Regions from separate parts of the Rossellomorea sp. DUT-2 genome, predicted to be linked through region 1. Evidence: riboswitches for the same ligand, from Rfam matches in the RefSeq annotation. Region 1 holds a riboswitch; the other holds the start of a gene.
The links. A riboswitch is a leader RNA that binds a small molecule or an ion and turns the genes downstream of it on or off. The one in region 1 is predicted to bind cyclic di-GMP.

Region 1 (4,217 bases):
AAACAAGGAAAACGAGTTACATTTCATTATTACCGGAAGTAAATTATCAATGAATTATTCTGTAGATAAAGTTTATAACGGAAAATCAATCCAGTTGAACCAATTAGTAAATGGCATTCAAGAAGCACGTAGGTTTATCGCCTCATTTGTCTTAAGTAACTATAATGAGTTGCCGATAGAGTTTATTGGACAAGAAACAATTATTAATGACTACTGTGTTGTTCCGGGGAGAAGCAAGAAGAAAAATCAATGGAATCAGTGGAGAATAGGGGCTTTTCTAAACTAAGATACTGGAGGAGAATTATGAGAAAGGAATTGTATAAACCGATTATAGGTTATGAAGGACTATATGATATCTCCGAATCCGGAAAGGTGTATTCACACCGATCTAAAAGAACACTTAAAAGGTGTGGGGACGAATATGGATTTCATATCGTTAAATTATATAAAAATGGTAAGGCATCTAATCATAATGTATTTGAATTATGGAAAGCAGCCTTCCCAGGTGCGAATGACACTGAATTTAAAGGAACTAAAACAATAATATATAAGTGAACTACATTCAGGTTTATAAAAGGTCTACTGAAATCAAGTAGTCTTTTATCTTATATGATTTGACCTATATTTTTTACAGGTTAAAAGTAGATTAGTAGTGTTTTTGCTAAAATAACCTAGACTATCTAAATTTCCAATAAGAACTTTATACAACCTATTAATTATAATAAATTTTATATAAGGAGGATGAAATGAATCAGATGTGGGTTTTGGAAATAAATGAAGGTACAGTTACTATATTAAAAGAAATAGAAAAAATTGAAGGAAACGAAATTAATGTTGCATGCGAAAAACTTAATTCTCTGTGGAAAGAAATAAATTTTATGCAACCAATCACCGAGGAATTTAATGAATACATAAAGTGTGTAGAAGACGAAAAAGGGTCTACAAATAAAATTATAAGACAGTTAAATAATTATTTGAGTGCTTATAAAGGTTTTATTGATCGCTGGAGAACTTTTTTAAGTAGAAATAAGGAAAAAAGCTATGGGGAATTCTTTGATTTAGCTTTATCTGAAATATATGATAGGTGTTTTGAGTATAGGTTTATTTACAATTTAAGGAATTATGCCCAACATGCTGGTGAGCCTGTATCAAGTATTAGTAGATCATTTAAAGGAACGAAAATTATATTAAGCAAAGAACATTTTATTACTGAACATAATGGTATGCAACGATCATTTAAAAAAGAACTAGAAAGTATGACAGAAAAAGAGTTAGATGTAGATAATGCTATTAGAGTAGTCCATCAGGAATTGACTGAGCTACATGCGAAATTATTTAATAGACAATTAAATTCATTAGGTAATGATTATTTAATGGCAGCGGTAATAGTATTAAATTTTTATAAAAAATATAATAAAAATAAAGGTGAAATTGCATTAACTACTCGTAAAACTATTGAAAGTCTAAGGGAATTGCAAGAGGGTTCTTCACATAAGACTGTAAATTGGTCACGTATCCCCAACAAGCTTGCTGAGACGATCATAAAAGGGGTATATATAAAATATAAATTTAAAGGAAAGATTGTTGGCAATTCTTCAGGTTTCCCTTTTATGTATGAGCAAAAATTGGCAATTAAGATGCCTTGTTTTGAAACTGGCAGTAAATATGTTGAACACAACAACTTAACATGGGTTCAAGTTGGAGAAAGTACTGGAACAGCTTGGCAAGATGGGTACGATAGGTATTTCACTATTTATATGCCAGTAGGGTTATCGATGAAGGAGTACAATGATAAATTCGATTCATTTAAAAAGGAAATTGATGAGTTTTTTAATAGAAAATGAATTTAAATTGTACGATTATTAAACGAAGCTAATAAAATATTTATAATAAAAGGATATTTGACGATATTCTTTTTATAATGGACTCCATTCTGGACCATTAAAATGTGTGAATTATTCTTTATTCTACTAATAGAAAATATTCCTTAGCTCAGAGAAATATCTCTGAGCTTCTTTTGGTGCAATTATTTTAGTCCTCTTTATTCCTTTGTTTTGCCTGGAACACAACATACTCAAAATGCTTCTTAATTTCCTCTAGAATTGTAGCAACCTCACCGACAAAATTAAATTTTTATTGAGTATGTGATCCATAGAGCGAAGCAAATATAAAACATCTAGACCTCATAGAGTACGAGATGATCTATTTAGAAATTCTCTAATTTCATCGATAGAAATTCCTAGGTTACGAGCCTCAATAATGAGTTCAATCCATTCTTTGTCTAGTTTATTTTCACAAGTATTTTCAGTAGTCAACATTTTACCCTCCTAAAATATGTACTATTCTAGGTAACTCAGCCGTCATTGCTGTTTATAACCTTAGACCTGTAGCTTTGCGTCCCAATCTTTCGAAAAGCTTCCTGTTTTCAAAAATATAGAAAAATGTAAAATAATAGTACCACTACCGTTTACCGTAATAAATAAAATATAAAACAAAAAGTTCGACAACATTTTCAGTTTATGTCGCACTTCACGGGGGCTTCCGTTCTACCCCGGCTACCGTAATCATATGATATAAAAAATGGTCAACCAGAAATATCTGGCTGACCTTATAATACGAAAGGGGGATTTAATTGAATTCTACTGAAAAAAGCTCGGAGAATCTTCTCTGAGCATTTTTGTGTGGCTATTTTAGTCCTCTTTATTTCTTTGTTTTGCCTGGAACACAACATACTCAAAATGCTTCTTAATCTCCTCAATATCCTCAGAAGAAAGATCCTTCCACTTTTCAATATCAAAGAAACCAAATTGCTCTATGCCATACTCCTTAACGAGTTTGTTGACTTCCTCAAGAGTATCTTCTTTAGTTTTATTTTTCTGATCACGTCCAAGTAAGTAATCAACTGTAACCTCAAAAAAGTCAGCGATTTTATTTAATGTATCAAAATCAGGCTCACGATTCCCTTGCTCATACATAGCATAAGTAGTTCGGGCAATCCCCAATATTTTTGCGATATCTTCTTGGCGTAGCTTCTTATCTTTTCGAAGTTCAATTAGTTTATTTTTTAACATTGGAACTCCTCCAACCTATTTTTTCGTCCATATTCGTCTTATAACGTTAATTATAGCGTCGCATTTCGTGACAAAAAATAAAATACACAAAAAGTGTAATATTATATTGACACTACACAATATGTGACATATACTTAAATTACACATAACGTGACATCAAGGGGGGTGAGCACATTACAAGGCAATGGTTAATAGATATTAGAAAGAAAAAATCAATGACTCAACAAAGCGTTGCTGCCAAAGCAAAAATAGCTAGATCCACGTATGCAATGATTGAAAGTGGAGAAAGAAATGCATCTGTTCCGAATGCTAAAAAGATTTCGAAAGTACTTGATTTAGAATGGACGATTTTTTTTGAAGATGAATGTCACAATTCGTGTAATGTTAAGAAGGTGATCTAAATGAACCAACCATCAGATGAAACAATCAAAAAAATCCTAAGCTACTTCTTAAAAACATCAGTTCCAAGAATCATTGAAGAACGCAAACAAAAATCTGAAAAAGCAAGTTAACTTCATTTTATGAACTCAGCCCGAACATTGAAATCCATATATAGGTAAAGGAAGGAGCAACCCTTATGAAAGTCATGGAAGGGGAGGAGCTTGCTAGTGCGAGAAGGCGCAAAGGTATAACACAACACCAACTATCGTTAAAGCTTCCGATTTCAAGAGAAAGCATTGCAAAGTACGAAACGGGGAGACAGCGTTTCCCTAGAGATTTAAGAGCTCTAACAGCTGAAGCAATCGACGATGAAGAATACTATTTCGTTAGATGGAACGAATCAGCTGGGGATGTATCTATACCCTATCTAAACGGAGAGTTCATTGAACATCATCCAACAGCTATGATGCTTCTGGTCAAAAAGGAATCACTTGAAGCTCTAGAACATCTCGAAAAAGCATGTTGGTACAAACCAGTAAGATCTCAAAGCGATACAGAGCGAGAGGAAATGAAAAAGGTTGCGTTTGAAGTATTAGATGCTGCAGCCAGTATGATCAACCTTGTCGCTCTAATATCTAAAGAATATCAATTCTCGATGATACAGATTTTCAAACAATGGAGATTAACCCTAAAAGCACGGAGGTTACAAAAGTGATCACTCAAACATTTAAAAATGAAGATTTACGTAAGGCAGTGCAACATCAA
Region 2 (4,217 bases), on a different contig from region 1:
ATGAACCTCTTAACAGATTGATATTTGTTTTCATCTTTTCTGTTAATCCAATTTGCGTACCTCTTACCGAACGTTCTCCGATTGACGCTTCGACGCTTCTTTCTGCCCACTTGGGAGATGGTATAATGATGCCTTCTCGAAACCCGTCAATTAATAAGACAGTGCTTCCTTGTACGATGGCATCGGTCAATTCTTGATACTGAGTTGTCGTTTTCACATCTGCCGATTCAACTATTCTTTCAATGATTTGATCGATGAGTGATTCATTAAAACCTTCAGTCTCGAATGGTTCTAATAAGCTTGACCACAAAATCCTGAATAACATCTGCATCGATAATTCCGTCCAAATAGACAATATTCATTTCAAGGGAACCTTCGCAGCCAGAAGGCTATATATTTCTTACGATAAGGTCAGAAGTATCGTGAAAGGTATTCTTTATATTTTCTATATTTTCTTTTAGGCACATTCACATTGCTATTTTTAGCATCCTTTATCCTCCATAAAAGTTAAAGAATAAAATGAGAATAGGGTAACAATCTCTATAAGAAAGAGAAGCACATAGTTAGATAAACTCTGTGCTTTTTTGCATGCTATTTAAAGTATTCTTTTCGTTATGAATAATCCCATTGAGAAAGACATTCACCTTTTGAAAAAAGAAATAAAATAAGGAAAATGATTAGTTCAATAAATAAAAAATATCCCAACCTCATGCTATACACGAAGTAAACCTTAACGTGAAGGATGATTCGGATGATATGAAAGATAAGGATACAAAAGAGCAATACAATGACGATATTCACAAGTCTATCTCTGTTTCGATACATAGACAGAGTGGGGACGGTTCCGTCTTAACCTTTCCCTTACGACCGTCCCCGGTTTGCATGAGTTGCATTTAAAGAGCCTATTTAACCATAGTGGTTCGGAACACGCTCTTTATATTCTCCTAATATGTAACACAGAACCCATTACCTACACTTACTCTTTATTTGTAGTAAGTTTTTCTAACTTGTTAATGGTTTGATCAATTTCATTTTTAGATTCTGTAACAATTCTTTGTAAGTCTTCTGAAATTTGATTAACTTTTATTAGTTCATTTGTAATATTTTCAATGTTAGCATTAACCTCTTTAATGGCATTATTAGCATTCACAGAGAGCTTCCTCACTTCCTGGGCTACTACATTGAACCCTCTCCCGTGTTCACCCGCTCTGGCTGCTTCAATCGCCGCATTTAAAGAAAGCAAGTTTGTTTGAGAAGAAATATTTTTTATCGATTTCGACGTTTCATCAATTAATTTAATTTGTTCTTTTAAAGACTCTAATGCTTCAACTTTTTCATTAGAATTGTCCATAACTGAGTTAACTAGATTATTCGGCATGCTCTTTAATTGGGAAATGATCTCTATCGTTGTATTTTCCCTTTTTGTAATGTCTGTGGCAATTTTCAGGACTGCATGGACAGAACCCTTTTCATCTAAAATAGGAATATATGTTGCTTCCAGCCAAAGTTTGTTTCCCTGTTTATCAACTCTTTCAATTTTTTCTTGAGATTTTTTCCCTTTCCGGAGGTTGTCCCACAACACTGTATATTCTTTGCTTTGGCTATATTCCATCGTGCAGAACTGTTTGTGATCCATCCCTTGCATTTCCTGTACCCGGTAATTCATTGCATCGGCGAAGTTATTATTTACCCAAATTACCTTCCTGTCTAAGGAGAACTCTATCATAGCCAAATTTGTTTCAAGAGCTAATAGAACATCCTTTATATCTAAAACTTGGGTGCTTGCCTTACTAGTTAATTGGTTCATATACGTATCCCCTTCTTTTGAACATTTGCTTATGTACTCCATTATTCATTCATCTTTAGGTTTCTGGGCATAGAAAGTAACGTTCTATAATAAAAAAAGCTAATCAAACAGTAAAGTTCAATTAGCCGGTTGCGCTAGTTGCTCCCCGATTATCCAAGCGCCCACATACAGATAACCATTCATCGCATCTAAATTAATATATTTAATATATCGACACATTCAAAAAAATATTTAGACTACAAATAGGTGAAGAAATAGATATTGGTAATTATGGATACAGTGGGGACGGTTCCGTCTATACTAGATTCCCGAAAAGTAGAGTAAGAACCGTCCCGGTTTGCACAGACACTCTAAGATGTCATTCCAAACGTGCCTCTTTTCCGGACAGTCTTGAATCCTATACGTTCATAAAGCTTTATGGCTCCGGGATTGTTTTGATTCACGTGGAGGACGACGGATTTCATACCATCTTGTCGGAGGTCTTCTAAGCATTTACAAGTCAATACAGCAGCGATCCCTTTTCCCCGCCACTCCTTAATCACACCCACTTGAATGATATACCCGATTGTATCAGTCTCATGATCGGTTGCAATGAAACCTACCGCCTGGTCATTGACAGTTACGATATAGGACCGTTCCGGTAGAAAATCAGAACCGGACGATATCCACTCCACCCACTTCTCCCCGGGCCACCCTGGAAAACCGGGACGGTCCTTGAATGAAGCCTCGTAAACTTCATAAAATCGCTCTTTCAATGACGCTGACCAACTTTTGAAAATAAATGGAAATGGTGTTTCGATTTTAGGGATGTCCGTTAAGGAGTGTTCCATCACATATTCTTGGAATACCAACTCATAGCCCTTTTGTTGGTATTCCTGAATGATATCATCTGTTATGTTTTCACATTTAATGTTCGTCACGTTGTTCATCTATTTCTGTCTCCGTTCCATTCAATTTAGAGATTTACATACCTTGATAATCTGAAGATACCACGCCCTTTGCATCTGGTCTACGCTTTTAGGTAATCTGCTGATTGATCTATTTGGAGACTGTGATCAATGGTTGGTCTTTAACATTCTATTTGACAAAAAACAAACAATTTTATATTATGTTTATAAAATAACAAACATATTTAAATTTCGTTTATATAAAAATTGCGCAAAAGATAAAAGAATAGGATGTGTTAAGGAATGGAGCTTTCCAACTTGTTTTGGAGTGCCTCTTTGGAAGAAATGAAAAGAGGTTTTATCGAAGAAGAAGATTCCTTTATTTGTCTTATGTGCGGAGAGATCCTTGAAAAAGGCATGGTCTATCCTTACGAAGATAAATTTTACCTCGCTGAAAAATATATGGGTGTTCACATTGAACGTACGCACCTGTCCGTATTCGATTATTTAATTGGAATGGATAAAAAGCTCACGGGTCTGACCGATCACCAAAAACGTTTATTGACCCTCTTTTATCAAGGGAAAAATGATAAAGAAATCAAAGAAGAACTGGATATCGGAAGTGCGTCCACTATCCGGCATCACCGGTTTGCTTTAAAAGAGAAGGAGCGTCAAGCCAAGACCTTCCTGACCATGATGGAATTGCTGAAAGAAAAAGACGAAAATGCCCCGACGTTTGTACCTGTTCATAAAACAGCCACCATGGTGGACGAACGGTACAATATTACACAGACCGAACAGGAGCAAATCGTAAGTAAGTACTTCTCTGACGGGGCATTGACGAAATTCCCCCCAAAGGAAAAGCAAAGGCTGGTCATTCTTCGTGAGATTTCGAAACAGTTGAAGAAAGACGATATGTACGATGAAAAAGAATTAAATCATGTATTAAAAGACATTTATGACGATTATGTGCTTATCAGAAGATATCTCATTGAATATGGGTTTATAGACCGTAAATCCGACGGGAGCAAGTACTGGTTAAAGAAGTAAAGAACTAACAGGAGGTCTAATCATGGATCGTAAAAGAGAGTTAAAACAACAGTATAAAGAAACACCGGTTGAAGCAGGTGTCTTTCAAATCTTAAATCAGCAAAACAATAAAATCTATATCGGAAGCACGAAAAACTTGAAGACCCTGAACGGGATCAAGTTCATGCTTGAAAACAATGGATTCACCACCAGCAAAGGGTTACAAACCGAATGGATCCAGTACGGGAAAGACGCATTTACATTCGAGCTATTGGAAAAACTGAAAAAGAATGATGATCCATTTGTGACTGAAAAAGAAGCTCTGGATGAGTTGGAAGAAAAGTGGTTGGAGAAACTGCAGCCGTATGGAGAACGGGGGTATAATCAGAAGTAGGTACGATGATCACACAAAAACGCTCAGGATGATCTCTGAGCGTTTTTGTTCATGTCTTTTGTTGGTTTATTTTTATTGAACATTCAAATTATACTTAATC

Region 2: it holds a riboswitch for cyclic di-GMP, as region 1 does, so the genes downstream of both, ACOSV2_RS20450 (methyl-accepting chemotaxis protein) here and ACOSV2_RS08710 (anti-repressor SinI family protein) in region 1, are expected to answer to the same signal.

The regions. Positions count from the first base shown of each region.
Region 1 covers NZ_JBQPEO010000002.1:574,673-578,889, reverse strand. Annotated here, with positions in the region: gene ACOSV2_RS08725 (hypothetical protein) at 1-286, shown strand, start outside; gene ACOSV2_RS08720 (NUMOD4 domain-containing protein) at 304-555, shown strand; gene ACOSV2_RS08715 (hypothetical protein) at 747-1,844, shown strand; gene ACOSV2_RS08710 (anti-repressor SinI family protein) at 2,184-2,318, opposite strand; cyclic di-GMP riboswitch class I at 2,345-2,431, opposite strand; gene ACOSV2_RS08705 (helix-turn-helix domain-containing protein) at 2,691-3,071, opposite strand; gene ACOSV2_RS08700 (helix-turn-helix transcriptional regulator) at 3,227-3,472, shown strand; gene ACOSV2_RS08695 (helix-turn-helix domain-containing protein) at 3,649-4,167, shown strand; gene ACOSV2_RS08690 (hypothetical protein) at 4,164-4,217, shown strand, end outside.
Region 2 covers NZ_JBQPEO010000006.1:178,021-182,237, reverse strand. Annotated here, with positions in the region: gene ACOSV2_RS20455 (spore germination protein) at 1-331, opposite strand, end outside; gene ACOSV2_RS20450 (methyl-accepting chemotaxis protein) at 977-1,807, opposite strand; cyclic di-GMP riboswitch class II at 1,922-2,006, opposite strand; gene ACOSV2_RS20445 (GNAT family N-acetyltransferase) at 2,158-2,736, opposite strand; gene ACOSV2_RS20440 (DUF2087 domain-containing protein) at 2,998-3,744, shown strand; gene ACOSV2_RS20435 (GIY-YIG nuclease family protein) at 3,767-4,117, shown strand; gene ACOSV2_RS20430 (hypothetical protein) at 4,190-4,217, opposite strand, start outside.